2 regions of the Streptomyces sp. DSM 41931 genome follow, and region 2 is predicted to be linked to the other one. Evidence: riboswitches for the same ligand, from Rfam matches in the RefSeq annotation. Region 2 holds a riboswitch; the other holds the start of a gene.
What was found. Region 2 has a riboswitch for glycine ahead of gcvP (aminomethyl-transferring glycine dehydrogenase). Riboswitches for the same ligand answer to the same signal wherever they lie in the genome.

Region 1: another riboswitch for glycine. It lies ahead of gcvT (glycine cleavage system aminomethyltransferase GcvT); the one in region 2 lies ahead of gcvP (aminomethyl-transferring glycine dehydrogenase).

The regions. Positions count from the first base shown of each region.
Region 1 covers NZ_CP189902.1:5,016,223-5,024,287, forward strand. The annotation lists gene ACP7TJ_RS23285 (L-serine ammonia-lyase) at 1-1,055, opposite strand, end outside; gene glyA (serine hydroxymethyltransferase) at 1,222-2,481, opposite strand; gene gcvH (glycine cleavage system protein GcvH) at 2,496-2,873, opposite strand; gene gcvT (glycine cleavage system aminomethyltransferase GcvT) at 2,997-4,115, opposite strand; glycine riboswitch at 4,187-4,309, opposite strand; glycine riboswitch at 4,310-4,410, opposite strand; gene ACP7TJ_RS23305 (AAA family ATPase) at 4,634-5,302, shown strand; gene ACP7TJ_RS23310 (enhanced serine sensitivity protein SseB) at 5,354-6,130, shown strand; gene ACP7TJ_RS23315 (enhanced serine sensitivity protein SseB C-terminal domain-containing protein) at 6,250-7,032, shown strand; gene ACP7TJ_RS23320 (ABC transporter substrate-binding protein) at 7,466-8,065, shown strand, end outside.
Region 2 covers NZ_CP189902.1:925,647-933,711, reverse strand. The annotation lists gene ACP7TJ_RS04530 (bifunctional nuclease family protein) at 74-547, shown strand; gene ACP7TJ_RS04525 (MerR family transcriptional regulator) at 736-1,419, shown strand; gene ACP7TJ_RS04520 (DNA polymerase IV) at 1,485-2,894, shown strand; gene ACP7TJ_RS04515 (PRC-barrel domain-containing protein) at 2,998-3,372, opposite strand; glycine riboswitch at 3,485-3,580, shown strand; gene gcvP (aminomethyl-transferring glycine dehydrogenase) at 3,755-6,640, shown strand; gene ACP7TJ_RS04505 (ABC transporter ATP-binding protein) at 6,709-7,773, opposite strand; gene modB (molybdate ABC transporter permease subunit) at 7,777-8,065, opposite strand, start outside.

The DNA of each region.
Region 1 (8,065 bases), 4.1 Mb from region 2:
GCCGCCATCGAGCAGGCGGAGCCCACCTCGCCCTGGCAGCCGACCTCGGCGCCGGAGATGGAGGCGTTCTCCTTGAAGAGCATGCCGATGGCGCCCGCCGCGAGCAGGAAGCGGACCACGCCCTCCTCGTCGGCGCCCGGCACGAAGTTCATGTAGTAGTGCAGGACGGCCGGGATGATGCCGGCCGCGCCGTTCGTCGGGGCCGTGACGACCCGGCCGCCGGCCGCGTTCTCCTCGTTCACCGCCATCGCGTAGAGGGTGATCCACTCCATCGCGAGCGCCTGGGGGTCGCCCTCGGAGCGCAGCTTGCGGGCGGTGGTGGCGGCCCGGCGGCGGACCTTCAGTCCGCCCGGCAGGATGCCCTCGCGGGACATGCCCCGCTCCACGCAGGCCCGCATCACGCGCCAGATCTCCAGCAGCCCTTCGCGGATCTCCTCCTCGGTCCGCCAGGCGCGCTCGTTCTCCAGCATCAGCGCGGAGATCGACAGGCCGGTCTCCTGGGTGAGGCGCAGCAGCTCGTCACCCGTGCGGAAGGGGTACTTCAGCACGGTGTCGTCGAGCTTGATCCGGTCCGCGCCCACCGCGTCCTCGTCGACGACGAAACCGCCGCCCACCGAGTAGTACGTCTTGGCCAGCAGCTCGGCGCCGGAGGAGTCGTACGCCCACAGCGTCATGCCGTTGGCGTGGTAGGGGAGCGCCTTGCGGCGGTGCAGCACCAGGTCGTCGTCGAAGGAGAAGCCGATCTCGTGCTCGCCGAGCAGCCGCAGCCGCCCGCCGTCCTTGATCTTCTCCACCCGCTCGTCGGCCGACTCCACGTCCACCGTGCGCGGCGAGTCGCCCTCCAGGCCCAGCAGCACCGCCTTGGGCGTGCCGTGGCCGTGCCCGGTGGCGCCCAGGGAGCCGTACAGCTCCGCCCGCACCGAGGCGACGGAGTCCAGAAGGTCCTCGTTGCGCAGCCGCCGGGCGAACATCCGGGCCGCCCGCATCGGGCCGACCGTGTGCGAGCTGGACGGGCCGATGCCGATCGAGAACAGGTCGAAGACCGAGATGGCCACGGGAGGACTCCTCAGGGTTCGGCGGACGACGCTGTCCACCGGGGAAGGGCGGTTCGGTGGGCCGGGCGGGGTGGTGAATCGTTCATGCGCTGCATGGTGCGGGGCACCGCGCCCACCGACCCAGTGTGCGCGATGCCCCGTAGGTCCGTACAAAAAGCGGACGGAACTACCGCAGACCGGGGTACAGCGGGTGCTTCGCGGCCAGCGCCGCGACCCGGCCCCGGAGCGCCTCGGCGTCGTACGACGGCTTCAGCGCCTGAGCGATCACGTCCGCGACCTCGGCGAAGTCCTCGGCCGTGAAGCCGCGGGTGGCGAGGGCGGGCGTGCCGATGCGCAGGCCCGAGGTGACCATCGGCGGGCGCGGGTCGTTCGGGATCGCGTTCCGGTTCACGGTGATCCCGACCTCGTGCAGCCGGTCCTCGGCCTGCTGGCCGTCCAGCTCCGAGTTCCGGAGGTCCACCAGGACGAGGTGCACGTCCGTGCCGCCGGACAGCACGTCCACGCCCACGGCCTTCACGTCGTCCCGCACCAGACGCTCGGCGAGGATGCGCGCGCCCTCCAGGGTGCGGCGCTGGCGCTCCTTGAACTCCTCCGAGGCGCAGACCTTGAAGGCGACCGCCTTGGCGGCGACCACGTGCTCCAGCGGACCGCCCTGCTGGCCGGGGAACACCGCGGAGTTGATCTTCTTGGCCAGCTCGGCCGTGGAGAGGATCACACCGCCGCGCGGACCGCCGAGGGTCTTGTGCGTGGTGGTGGTCACCACGTGGGCGTGCGGCACCGGGTTCGGGTGCAGGCCCGCGGCGACCAGACCGGCGAAGTGCGCCATGTCGACCATCAGGTACGCGCCGACCTCGTCGGCGATCCGGCGGAACGCGGCGAAGTCCAGCTGACGCGGGTACGCCGACCAGCCGGCCACGATCAGCTTCGGCTTGTTCTCCTTGGCGAGGCGCTCGACCTCGGCCATGTCGACCTGGCCGTCGTCGCCCACGTGGTAGGCGACCACGTTGTAGAGCTTGCCGGAGAAGTTGATCTTCATGCCGTGGGTCAGGTGCCCGCCGTGCGCGAGGTTCAGACCCATGATCGTGTCGCCCGGCTTGAGCAGCGCGAACATCGCGGCCGCGTTGGCCTGGGCGCCCGAGTGCGGCTGGACGTTGGCGTGCTCGGCGCCGAACAGCTCCTTCACCCGGTCGATGGCGATCTGCTCGATCACGTCGACGTGCTCGCAGCCGCCGTAGTAGCGGCGGCCGGGGTAGCCCTCTGCGTACTTGTTGGTGAGGACCGAGCCCTGGGCCTCCATGACCGCGACCGGGGCGAAGTTCTCCGAGGCGATCATCTCGAGGGTGGACTGCTGCCGGTGCAGCTCGGCGTCGACCGCGGCGGCCACCGCCGGGTCGAGCTCGTGCAGAGGCGTGTTCAGAAGCGACATACGGCTACGGCTCCTCAGCCCGCGATGAACGCGTCGTACTCGGCGGCGGACAGCAGGTCGGCCGGCTCGTCGGTGACCCGCACCTTGAACAGCCAGCCGCCCTCGAAGGGGGCCGAGTTCACCAGCGCCGGGTCGTTCACCACGTCCTCGTTGACCTCGGTGACCTCGCCGGAGACGGGGGAGTACAGGTCGCTGACGGACTTGGTGGACTCCAGCTCGCCGCAGGTCTCGCCCGCGCTCACCGTGTCACCGACCTCGGGGAGCTGGACGAAGACCACGTCGCCGAGCGCGTTGGCCGCGTGCTCCGTGATGCCGACCGTCGACACGCCGTCCTCGGCGGCCGACAGCCACTCGTGCTCCTTGCTGTAGCGCAGCTGCTGGGGGTTGCTCATGGCCTGAATTCTCCTGTACGCGGGAAACTGCTGATGACGGGGAGGGAGCGCGAAGCGGCCGGACGGGTGGGACCCCCGTGCCGCGGTGGCGCGAAAGCCGCCCGGAGGCCGGCTACGACGGTGTCACTTCTGCCGCTTGTAGAACGGCAGCGCCACGACGTCGTACGGCTCGTGGCTGCCGCGGATGTCCACACCGACGCCCTCGGCGCCCGGCTCCGCGTGGCGCGCGTCGACGTAGGCCATGGCGATCGGCCTGCCCAGGGTGGGGGAGGGGGCGCCGGAGGTGACCTCGCCGATCTTCTCGCCGCCGGCCACCACCGCGTACCCGGCGCGCGGCACCCGGCGGCCGTGGGCGACCAGGCCGACCAGGACGCGCGGCGGGTTCTGCGCGGCGCGCTCGGCGGCCTCGGCGAGGGCGGCGCGGCCCACGAAGTCGCCCTCCTTCTCGAACTTCACCACCCGGCCCAGACCGGCGTCGAACGGCGTGAGGGAGGTGCTCAGCTCGTTGCCGTACAGCGGCATGCCCGCCTCCAGGCGGAGCGTGTCCCGGCAGGACAGACCGCACGGCACCAGCCCGTGGGCCTCGCCCGCCTTGGTCAGCGCCTGCCACAGCTCCACCGCGTGCTCCGGCTTCACGAACAGCTCGAAGCCGTCCTCGCCGGTGTAGCCGGTGCGGGCGATGAGCGCGGGGACCCCGGCCACGGTGCCGGGCAGTCCGGCGTAGTACTTCAGGCCGTCCAGGTCGGCGTCGGTGAGGCTCTTGAGGATCGCCGGGGACTCGGGGCCCTGCACGGCCAGCAGCGCGTAGGCGTCGCGGTCGTCGCGCACCTCGGCGTCGAAGCCCGCGGCCCGCTCGGTCAGCGCGTCCAGCACCACCTGGGCGTTGGAGGCGTTGGCCACGACCATGTACTCGGTCTCGCCGAGCCGGTAGACGATCAGGTCGTCCAGGATGCCGCCGTCCTCACGGCAGATCATCGTGTAGCGGGCGCGGCCCGGCTTCACGCCCGAGATGTTGCCGACCAGCGCGTGGTCCAGCAACGCGGCGGCCTGCGGGCCGGTGACCGTGATCTCGCCCATGTGCGAGAGGTCGAAGAGGCCGGCCTTCGTGCGCACGGCGTTGTGCTCGTCGCGCTCGGAGCCGTAGCGCAGGGGCATGTCCCAGCCGGCGAAGTCGGTCATCGTCGCGCCGAGCGACCGATGCAGGGCATCGAGCGCGGTGCGGCGGGGTTCGGTACTGCTCATCGGTCGGTCTCCCAGGGCGATGGGGGTCCCTCCCATGCGAGGTCGTCCGAGCATGGGGGAGGCGAGGTCGTTCCTCCCCATCTGTCATCGGAACCTGAGAGGTTCGCCATGACCACCGCCGGAGGGAGGTCAGGACTTGCACCTTGGGTGGGGCCACCGGAGCACTGCGACGGCGGCCCGCTTTTCAGATGTGCCTCGCCCGCGCGGTAACGGTGCCTGAGAGATTCAAGGGAGGGACTTGCTCCTTCGGCGCCCCGGCGGCACACGGTGCCGGGGACTCTCCCGCGCGGATTCAAACGGCCGGTATGCAGTTGGCGCGCACATCATTGCACGCATCGCGGGACACCGGCAGGGGGACCCTTGCCGGGGGTGCACCGTTCGTGCAGGCTCGGTCACAGGGAGCTGTGACAGGCCTGTATCGGTATGAGCACGCAACCGAGGCGACCTGGCATTACCTTCTCTTTACACGCGGCGGGGATCGGACCTCCATATCCGGCCCCAGGGGGAGGACGACCACGGTGAACAGGCCCACGGCGTACGCCGGCACCACAGGCGTGGCGCTGCCGCCGCAGCACGCGGACCGGCCCGGCGGCGCCCGCGGCGCGACGCCCGCCCCCCTCGTCCAGGACCTGCGCGCCCGCTCGGGACGCAGCCCGCGCGCCCTGCTCTTCGGCCCCCGCGACCTCGTCGTCGTCACCGGACTGCCCGGCAGCGGAAAGTCCACGCTGATGCGGCGCGCGGTGCACGGCGACCGCGTCGACTCCCAGGACGCCCGCGACCGCTGGGACCGCCGTATGCCCCGTCTGCTGCCGTACGCGGCCTACCGCCCGCTGGTCCGGCTCACCCACTACGCGGGACTGCGCCGGGTGCTGCGCTCCGGCCGGCCGGTCGTCGTGCACGACTGCGGCACCCAGACCTGGGTGCGGCGCTGGCTGGCCCGCGAGGCCCGCCGCCGCGGGGCCGCGCTGCACCTGCTGGTGCTGGACGTCGCGCCCGAAGAGGCTCTGGCCGGGCAGCTGGAGCGGGGCCGCGGCGTCTCGCGCTACGCCTTCCGCCGGCACCGCACGGCGTGCGGCCGGCTGCTGGACGCGGTGGAGTCCGGCCGGGTGCCGGAGGGCTGCGCCTCGGCGGTGCTCGTCGACCGGGACGCCGCCAACGCCCTGCGCCGGATCGGCTTCACCGGCTGACCGGCTAGCCTTTCCGCCAAGCAGTGGCATCAGGCAGACGGTGGGCGACAGATGGACTTCCCGGCGGACATCCCGGACCGGACGCACTTCCACCCGCACGGCGGGTGGCCCGGCAACGAACTGGAGGAGGCGCTCTCCGCCTCCCTCGGCGTCCCCTCGGCGGGAGCACGGATCGTCGAGGTCCTCGGCCGCAGCTTCCTCTGGGTGCCGCTGCCGAGCGGCGGCGGCCCGCACAGCGGCCCCCTCGACCTGCCCACCATGGAACTGGACGGCCAGGCGTATGTGCCGGTCTTCAGCTCCGAGGAGCAGTTCCGGCAGGTCGTCGGCTCCCACATGGGCTGCACCGTCGCGCCCGCCGTGGAGTTCGCCCGCGGACTGCCCCCGCAGGCCGGCATCGTGGTCAACCCGGGCGGCACGGTCGCCGTCCCGCTGCCGCCGGCCGCGGTGGCCGACCTGTGCCGGGCCGGGCGCTCCCCGCTGGACGGTCCCGCGAGCGGCGGCCGCGTCCGGCTGTTCGAGCCGGACTGGCAGGACGACCCGGTGGACTTCCTCGCCGCGGCCTCGCAGGAGTTCGACTCCCTCGGCGTGGTGGCGACCGCCCGCCGCTGCCTGGCCGCCGTCGAGACGGCAGACCCGGTGCTGTTCGTCGGCGTGGAGCTGCTGCACTGGGAGGGCGACCCCCGCGCGCTGCCGCTGGACGCCCTCGGCCGGGCCCTTGGCCGCAGCCCCGCCCGCTGGCCGGTCAGCCTCGTCGTCCTCGACGTGGCCCAGGACCCGGTCGCCGACTGGCTGCGCGCCAAGGTCCGCCCCTTCTACCAGCGCGCCTGACGCGCCCCCCGATCCGCCGCATGCCCTCGCCTTCCGCGCACTGACCGCAGACCGCCGGAGGCCGTCGGCTTAAGCTAGGAGCATTGGCCGGCAGGGTGTTGTACGGAGGGGCGATACAAGTGAGCGCTGGCACCGCGGCGGCCGGACAGGTCGAGCACATGCTGCGCCAGGTGACGCCCGGGCGTTACGACGCCTACGAGGCCTTGCTGCGCGCCCTCGCCACCCCCTCGTCCGGCCGGGTCTGGATGCTGCTCTGGCACGGCCAGGCCGGCTCGCCCGACGCCCAGTACGGGACCATGGAGGTCGAAGGGCACGGCTACGCGCCCTGTGTGACCTCCGCCCAGGAGCTGTCCGCCAGCGGCTGGAACCGCTCGTACGAGGTGGTCGACGGCCTGGAGGTGGCCCGCGCGCTCTACCCGGACCGCTACGGCCTCTGGCTCAACCCGCACGCGCCCGGCGGGGGCGTCGGCATCCCCTGGCTGGACCTGCGCCGCATCGCCGGCGGACTCGACCAGCAGCCCGCCGGGCCGCTGCGGCTGTCCGAACCGGCCATCGAGATCCCGCAGTTCTACGCCCTCCTCGCGCAGAACGCCCACCGCACCCCGGCCGTGCGCGCGCTGCGCCGCGCCTGGGTGCAGCCCGCCCTCGGCGCCCCGTACCTCGCCATCGGCCTGGACGTGTACGACACCTCGCCGCCCGCCGTGGAGTCGGTGCGGGCGATGATGCGGCAGTCGCTGCCCGCCGTGCCCGACGGGCTGCCGGTCTCCACCGTCGCCATGGCCGACGAGCACGACCCGGTGGCGATGTGGCTGCGCGTCAACGCGCGCCCGTTCTACGACCGTGGGGCGCACGCCCCGGCCCCCGCCACGGGCTACGGCTATCCGCCCGCGCACCGTCTCTGACCGGTACGTCTTCCCCGAAGCCCGCGGCGGCGCGGCCCCGCCGCCGCTGGTCCGGCGCAGGGTGACGCAGCGTCACCGTGTCCAGCATGTGGACAATGGGCGGCGGTGCGGCTCCTGTCCCGACCCGTCCGCCGCTGATTTTGCGTCAGATTCCGTCGGATGCGATCAGCTACCTGTCGATGACCGCCTGTCACCTGCGGTTTCACCGCGTCTTCACGTCATCCCGGGCCTTGCGACGGGCACTTACGGAGCCCCCGTATGTGTCCTGGGCGTTAAATCATCGCGCGAAGATGCCGGAACAGTCCCTTATGTCGACTGTTCAGATCTCAGGTAGGTATCACCGCTATCCGGACTGTTCCTGACTCACTGCGAACGTCTGTAGTGTTCGGCCGGTCAAGATGCATCCACATAGCGGACCCGGAGTGGCCCCAGTATGCGCATATTCAAGACCCGAGCCGCTCGGGCGATCACGGCCGCGGTCGCGGTCGGCCTGATCGCCACGGGCTGCGCCAGCGAGCGGGACAGCGACAACGAGAGCGGCGGCAAGAAGGACACCTTCGTGTTCGCCGGTGCGGGCGACCCGGGATCCCTGGACCCTGCCCTCGCGAGTGACGGTGAAACCTTCCGCGTGACCCGCCAGGCGTTCGAGGCCCTCCTCGAGCACGAGTCGGGCGGCACCAAGCTGGTCGGCGGCCTCGCCGAGACCTGGTCGAGCAACGACGCGGGCACCGTCTGGACCTTCAACCTCCGCAAGGGCGTGAAGTTCCACGACGGCGAGGCGTTCAACGCCGCCGCGGTCTGCGCCAACTACGACCACTGGTTCAACTGGAAGGGCACCTACCAGTCGAGCGCGGTCTCCTACTACTGGCAGACCATCATGGGCGGGTTCGCGAAGAACGAGGACCCGGAGACGCCCGAGGCGAACTACAAGAGCTGCACCGCGAAGGACGAGAACACCGCCGTCATCGAGGTCAAGCAGCCCTCCGCGAACCTCCCCGGCGGCTTCTCGCTGAACGCCCTCGCCATCCACTCG
Region 2 (8,065 bases):
CAGGGCCGCCGGATCGGCCACCCGATCCCGGCCCGACTACCCAAACGTCCCGGGCACGGCCTAGGGTTGCTGTGTGAACGAGCTCGATGTCGTAGGTGTCCGGGTGGAAATGCCCTCCAACCAACCGATCGTGCTGTTGCGTGAAGTGGGCGGCGACCGCTACCTCCCCATCTGGATCGGCCCCGGGGAGGCGACGGCCATCGCCTTCGCCCAGCAGGGCATGGCGCCCGCACGGCCGCTGACCCACGACCTGTTCAAGGACGTGCTGGAGGCCGTGGGACAGGAGCTCACGGAAGTGCGCATCACCGACCTGCGCGAAGGCGTGTTCTACGCCGAGCTGGTCTTCGCCAGCGGTGTCGAGGTGAGCGCCCGCCCCTCCGACGCCATAGCTCTCGCCCTGCGTACGGGGACCCCGATCTACGGAAGCGACACGGTGCTGGACGACGCCGGCATCGCCATTCCGGACGAGCAGGAGGACGAGGTGGAGAAGTTCCGCGAGTTCCTCGACCAGATCTCGCCCGAGGACTTCGGGAGCAGCAACCAGTGAGCCGTTTCCCGCGGACCTGGCGTCGGTCGCGGCCCGCGCCGAGAACATTCGGCTAGCCTTTCCCCGCGACGGGGTACGGGAAACCACTCTTAGGGTGATTATCACTCGGCGTGCCGAGTGTGGCGATCGTTGACGCACCCTTGGTGACTGCCTACCGTCGAGGAGGCAGGTCAAGGACGGAGGTCGGCGTGAGAAGCAGCGGCGACGGTACGGCGGGGGGTGCCCCCGGACGCGTTTTCGGGGCGGGCGGGCCGTATCCTCCCCAGAGCTCTCCGCTCCGCTCGGGCGGGGGCCATCCCGCGCGCGGCGGTGCGATCGAGCCCGCTCCGCAGCGACCGACGGCCGTTCCGAGCGGTGGAGGGGCGGCGGCCATGGCGACCGAGGAGATCGGCTACCGGGGGCCCACGGCCTGCGCCGCGGCCGGCATCACCTACCGCCAGCTCGACTACTGGGCGCGCACGGGGCTGGTCGAGCCGAGCGTGCGCCCCGCCCACGGGTCCGGCACACAGCGGCTGTACAGCTTCCGCGACGTCGTCGTGCTGAAGATCGTGAAGCGGTTCCTGGACACCGGCGTGTCCCTGCAGAACATCCGCACCGCCGTCCAGCACCTGCGCGAGCGCGGCTTCAGCGACCTGGAGCGCATGACGCTGATGAGCGACGGCGCGACGGTCTACGAGTGCACGTCGCCCGACGAGGTCCACGCCCTGCTGCAGGGCGGCCAGGGCGTCTTCGGCATCGCCGTGGGCGTGGTGTGGCGGGACGTCGAGAGCGCGCTGTCGCAGCTGCACGGCGAGCGTGTCGACACGGGGGAGACCCTGATCGGCCACAACCCGATGGACGAGCTGGCCCGGCGCAGGAACCGCGCGGTCTGAGCCCGCGCCGCGCGGGGCCCGGCCCGACGAGGACGTTGTCAGTGGCGTAGGGCAGCATCGGAGATGTGAGATCCGCTCCCACGATCCTGCATCTCGACATGGATGCCTTCTACGCCTCGGTGGAGCAGGCGTCCAAGCCGAGTCTGCGCGGCAAGGCCGTGATCGTGGGCGGTCTCGGGCCTCGTGGCGTGGTCGCCACCGCCTCATACGAGGCGCGCGTGCTGGGCGTGCACTCCGCGATGCCCATGTCCCAGGCCCGGCGGCTCGCGCCGAACGCCGCGTATCTGGTGCCCCGGTTCGCGCTGTACCGCTCGATCAGCGACCAGGTGATGGCGCTGCTGCGCGCCCTGTCGCCCCTGGTGGAGCCGCTCAGCCTCGACGAGGCGTTCGTCGATCTGGAGGCCGGGGGCACGGCGTGGGACGAGCGGTCGGCGCGGCTGGCCGGCACGAAGCTGCGCGCCGACATCCGCGCGGTCACGGGACTGACCGGCTCCGTGGGGCTGGCCGCCTCCAAGATGCTGGCGAAGATCGCCTCGGAGGAGGCGAAGCCGGACGGGCTGGTCGTGATCGAGCCCGGCACCGAGCGCGCGATGCTGGAGCCGATGCCGGTGCGGACCCTCCCGGGTGTCGGACCCGCCACCGGCGACCATCTGCGGCGGGCCGGCATCCACACGGTCGGCGAGATCGCCGAGGCGGGCGAGGACGAACTGGTGCGGCTGCTGGGCAAGGCGCACGGGCACGCGCTGTACGCGATGGCGCTGGCCCGCGACGACCGGCCCGTCGTCGCCGAGCGCGAGACGAAGTCGGTGTCCGTCGAGGACACGTACGACGTGGACATCCACGACCGGGTGCGAGTCGGCCTGGAGGTGCAGCGGCTCGCCGACCGCTGCGTGCGCAGGCTGCGCGGCGCGGGGCTGTCCGGACGCACCATCGTGCTGAAGGTGCGGCGGTACGACTTCTCCACGCTGACCCGGTCCGAGACGCTGCGGGGCCCCACCGACGACCCGGCCGTCGTCCGGGAGGCGGCTGCGCGGCTGCTGGACTCGGTGGACACCACGGGCGGCGTACGGCTGCTGGGCGTCGGCGTCAGCGGGCTGGCGGACTACACGCAGGAGGACCTGTTCGCCCAGGCGGCGGGCGGTGCGGGGGAGGAGACGCCGGAGGGCGAGGAACCCGAGACGGCGCCCGAGCCGCGCCCGGAGACCCCCGCCGAGCGGCGCTGGCCCGCGGGCCACGACGTCCGGCACGCCGAGCACGGGCACGGGTGGGTGCAGGGCAGCGGACTGGGCCGCGTGACGGTCCGCTTCGAGACCCCCGGCTCGGCGCCGGGCCGTGTGAAGACGTTTCGCGTCGACGACCCGGCGCTCGAGCCCGCGGACCCGCTGCCGTTGGTGGACGATCCACCGGACCTGCTCGAGACGACGACCCGGGGGACACCGGACGCGCCGTCGCGGCCTCGGCCGCTGGAAGCCTGACCCGCTGCCGGTGGAGCCGGCCACCCGCCGTGGGCGAGGGTGGTGCAGATCGCCGCGGGCCGGCCCAGGCACAGGTTCCGAGAGACCGCCGCCCCCGGTGGCGTCAGGCGTGTCCCTCCTGGCCCGCCAGCTTGCCGAAGTCGCGGTCCGGGAGCGGGGGAGGGAAGGCCACGTCCAGGCCGTAGTGGTGGTACAGCTGGAGCTCCTGCTCCGGGGACAGATGGCGGCCGACGCCGAAGTCGGGGGCGTCCTTGATGAGGGACCGTTCGAACGGCACGTGCAGGGCCCCGTCGACCAGCTCGCTGGGCTCCAGGGGCACGAAGGCGTCCCGGCTGAACAGGCCGGTGCGTATCGCCGCCCACTCCGGCACACCGGTGGCGTCGTCGAGGTAGACCTCGTCGATCGTGCCGATGCGGGTGCCGTTGCGGTCGTACGCCTTGCGGCCGATGAGGTGACGCGGGTCGATGTCGGTCTGCACAGGCCCTCCACTCCTCGCGAGTCATCCGTTAGCACCACAAAACGGCACAATCGGCGGAACGGCCACTCGAAGGCCGGGGTCCGGACCTCGCTGGTAGGCTGGCAACGGCCGCTGATCCCGTGCGGGAGAGTCCTCCAGGCACCACCGGAGGCGCCGAAGGAGCAAATCCTCCCCGGAATCTCTCAGGCACACGTACCGCACGGACGAGGTCACTCTGGAAAGCAGGGCGGGTGTCGACGGCTTCCGCTCTCACCGACGGTGAAAACCGGACCGCCCTCGGCGTTCCGGTGAAACTCTCAGGTTGAGATGACAGAGGGGGAGGCCGTCCGGGCACCTGCGCCGTGGTGCCCCTCGAAGGTCGTCGGACCAGGAGGCCTCCTCAATGACTGCCCCCCGCACCCCGCTCTCCGAGCTCGAACAGGGAATCCCCTTCGAGCAGCGCCACATCGGCCCCGACCACGAGGCCCGGGCGAAGATGCTGGCCCAGGTGGGCTACGGCTCGCTCGACGAGCTGACCGCCGCCGCCGTGCCCGACGTGATCAAGAACGCCGACGCGCTGGACCTGCCGGGCGCCCGCAGCGAGGCCGAGGTGCTCGCCGAGCTGCGCGCCCTCGCCGGCCGCAACCAGGTCCTCGGCTCCATGATCGGCCTGGGCTACTACGGCACGTTCACCCCGCCCGTCATCCTGCGCAACGTCATGGAGAACCCCGCCTGGTACACGGCGTACACGCCGTACCAGCCGGAGATCTCGCAGGGCCGGCTCGAGGCGCTGCTGAACTTCCAGACGATGGTCGCCGATCTCACCGGCCTGCCCACGTCCGGCGCCTCCCTGCTCGACGAGGGCACCGCGGCCGCCGAGGCGATGGCGCTGTCCCGGCGCATGGGCAAGAACAAGAAGGGCCTCTTCCTGGTCGACGCGGACGCCCTGCCGCAGACCGTCGCCGTGATCGAGACCCGCGCCGAGCCGACCGGCGTCGAGGTCGTCGTCGCCGACCTGAGCGACGGCATCCCCGCCGAGCTCGACGGCCGTGAGATCAACGGCGTCCTGATCCAGTACCCGGGCGCGTCCGGCGCCGTCCGGCACATCAAGCCGGTGATCGACCAGGCACACGAGCGCGGCGCGCTCGTCACCGTCGCCGCCGACCTGCTCGCCCTCACCCTGCTGAAGTCCCCCGGCGAGCTGGGCGCGGACATCGCGGTGGGCACCACGCAGCGCTTCGGCGTCCCCATGGGCTTCGGCGGACCGCACGCCGGCTACATGGCCGTCCAGGACAAGATGGCCCGCAGCCTGCCCGGCCGCCTCGTCGGCGTCTCCGTCGACGCCGACGGCAACAAGGCCTACCGCCTGGCCCTGCAGACGCGTGAGCAGCACATCCGCCGCGAGAAGGCCACCAGCAACATCTGCACCGCGCAGGTGCTGCTCGCCGTCATGGCCGGCATGTACGCCGTTTACCACGGCCCCGAGGGCCTGCGGACCATCGCCCGCCGCACCCACCGCTACGCCGCGATCCTCGCCGAGGGCCTGCGCTCCGGCGGCGCCGAGGTGGTCCACGGCTCCTACTTCGACACCCTCACCGTGCGGGTCGCCGGGCGGGCCCCCGAGGTCGTCGCCGCCGCCCGTGACCACGGCGTCAACCTGCGCCTCGTCGACGCCGACACCGTCTCCGTCGCCTGCGACGAGACCACCACCCGCGACCAGGTCTCCGCCGTGTGGCGCGCCTTCGGCGTGCAGGCCGATGTCGAGGCGCTGGACGCCTCCGCGTCCGACGCCCTGCCGGAGGCGCTGCTGCGCACCGACGACTACCTCACCCACCCGGTGTTCCACCAGCACCGCTCCGAGACGGCCATGCTGCGCTACCTGCGCCGCCTCGCCGACCGCGACTACGCGCTGGACCGCGGCATGATCCCGCTGGGCTCCTGCACCATGAAGCTCAACGCGACCACCGAGATGGAGCCGGTCACCTGGCCCGAGTTCGGCCAGCTGCACCCGTTCGTCCCGGCCGAGCAGGCCGAGGGCTATCTCACGCTCATCCGCGAGCTGGAGGACCGTCTCGCCGAGGTCACCGGCTACGACAAGGTGTCCCTCCAGCCCAACGCCGGCTCCCAGGGCGAGCTGGCCGGTCTGCTCGCCGTCCGCGGCTACCACCGCGCCAACGGCGACGAGCAGCGCACCGTCTGCCTGATCCCGTCCTCCGCGCACGGCACCAACGCCGCGTCCGCCGTGATGGCCGGCATGAAGGTCGTCGTCGTCAGGACCGCCGAGAACGGCGAGGTCGACGTCGAGGACCTGCGCGCCAAGATCGAGCAGCACCGCGACGAGCTGGCCGTGCTGATGATCACGTACCCGTCGACGCACGGCGTGTTCGAGGAGCACGTCGCCGACATCTGCGCCCAGGTGCACGAGGCCGGCGGCCAGGTGTACGTCGACGGCGCCAACCTCAACGCCCTGGTCGGCCTGGCCAAGCCGGGCCACTTCGGCGGCGACGTCTCCCACCTGAACCTGCATAAGACGTTCTGCATCCCGCACGGCGGCGGCGGTCCCGGCGTCGGCCCGGTCGGCGTCCGCGCCCACCTCGCCCCGTACCTGCCGAACCACCCGCTGCAGCCGGAGGCCGGACCGGAGACGGGCGTCGGACCCATCTCGGCGGCCCCGTGGGGCTCGGCGGGCATCCTGCCCATCTCCTGGGCGTACGTCCGGCTGATGGGCGGCGAGGGCCTGAAGCGGGCCACACAGGTGGCCGTGCTCAGCGCCAACTACATCGCCAAGCGCCTCGAGCCGCACTACCCGGTGCTCTACACCGGCCCCGGCGGGCTGGTCGCGCACGAGTGCATCATCGACCTGCGCCCGCTCACCAAGGCGACCGGCGTGACGGTCGACGACGTGGCCAAGCGCCTCATCGACTACGGCTTCCACGCGCCGACGATGTCCTTCCCGGTGGCCGGCACGCTGATGATCGAGCCCACCGAGTCCGAGGACCTCACCGAGCTCGACCGGTTCTGCGAGGCGATGATCGCCATCCGCGCCGAGATCGAGAAGGTCGGCTCCGGCGAGTGGCCCGCGGACGACAACCCGCTGCGCAACGCCCCGCACACGGCGTCCGTGCTCGGTGGGGAGTGGGAGCACGCCTACACCCGCGAGGAGGCCGTGTTCCCGGGCGAGGTGAGCGCCGCCGACAAGTACTGGCCGCCGGTGCGCCGCATCGACCAGGCCTACGGCGACCGCAACCTGGTCTGCTCCTGCCCGCCGTTGGACGCGTACGAGGACTGACCCACGCGGACGTGAGGGGCCCCGCCCGGGCGGTCCGGGCGGGGCCCCTCCGCGTGTCCGGGGGCGCGTCAGGCGGGATAGGCGTGCGTCTGCGTGGCCTTGACCGCCGCCCAGACCGGTGCGCCCGGGTGCAGGCCCAGTTCGGCCACGGCGACGGCGGTGAGGTCGGCGGCCAGGGGCAGTTCGCCGGTCAGCTCCACGCGGATCTGGTCGCCGTGGCTCTCCAGCCCCGCCACCTCGCAGCGCCACAGGTTGCGCGCGCTGGAGCCGGTGGGCCGGTCCCGGTACAGGGTGACCGCGCCGGGCGGGAACGCGACGAACGCGGGCCCGGACAGGTCCTCCGTGGTGCTCACCTCCGGTCCCGCGTCGAGCCGTACGGTGTGGCCGTCCGCCAGGCCGCGGTAGAGGTTCAGCCCGACGAGCTGGGCGATGTACTCGGTGCGCGGGTGGCGGGCGATGTCGGCGGGCGCGCCCTCCTGCACCACCCGGCCGTGCTCCACGACGACCAGCCGGTCGGCCAGCACCATCGCGTCCAGCGGGTCGTGCGTCACCAGGATCGCGACCGCCTCGAAGTCGGCCAGGTGGCGGCGCAGTCGCGCCCGTACCTCCAGCCGGGTGCGGGCGTCGAGGGCGGCGAGGGGCTCGTCCAGGAGCAGCAGGCGCGGCTCTGTGGCCAGGGCCCGGGCGAGCGCCACGCGCTGGGCCTGGCCGCCGGAGAGCCGCCGCGGCTTGGCGCCCGCGTGCCCGGCCAGCCCCATCCGCTCCAGCCACGCGGCGGCCCGCGCACGGGCCTCGCCCTTGCCGGCGCCACGGCAGCGCGGGCCGAACGCCACGTTGTCGAGGGCGGTCAGGTGCGGGAACAGCAGGTAGTCCTGGAAGACGACGCCCACCGGACGGGATTCGGGCGGGGTGCGGGCGAGGTCCGTGCCGTCCAGGCGCAGACGGCCGCCGGTGAGGGGCGCGAGTCCGGCGAGGGCCCGCAGTGCGGTGGTCTTGCCCGCCCCGTTCGGGCCGAGCAGGGCGACCACGTCACCGGGGGCGGCCGTCAGCGCGATGTCGAGGCGGAAGGAACCGCGCTCGACGACGAGGTGTGCGTCGAGGCCCTGGGGCGGGGCTGCGGGGTGCTTCGGCATGGGTCAGACGGCCCTCGTCCAGCGGTCCCGCAGCCCCGCAAGCACGGCCACCGACACCGCGAGCAGCACGAGGCTGAGGGCGATCGCGGCGGCCGGGTCGTTCTGCAGGGCGAGGTAGACCGCGAGCGGCATGGTCTGGGTGCGGCCCGGGAAGTTCCCGGCGAAGGTGATCGTGGCGCCGAACTCGCCGAGGGCGCGGGCCCAGGCGAGCACGGCGCCGGCCGCGACACCCGGGGCGATCAGCGGCAAGGTGACCCGGCGGAAGGCGGTGAAGCGGGACGCGCCCAGGGTG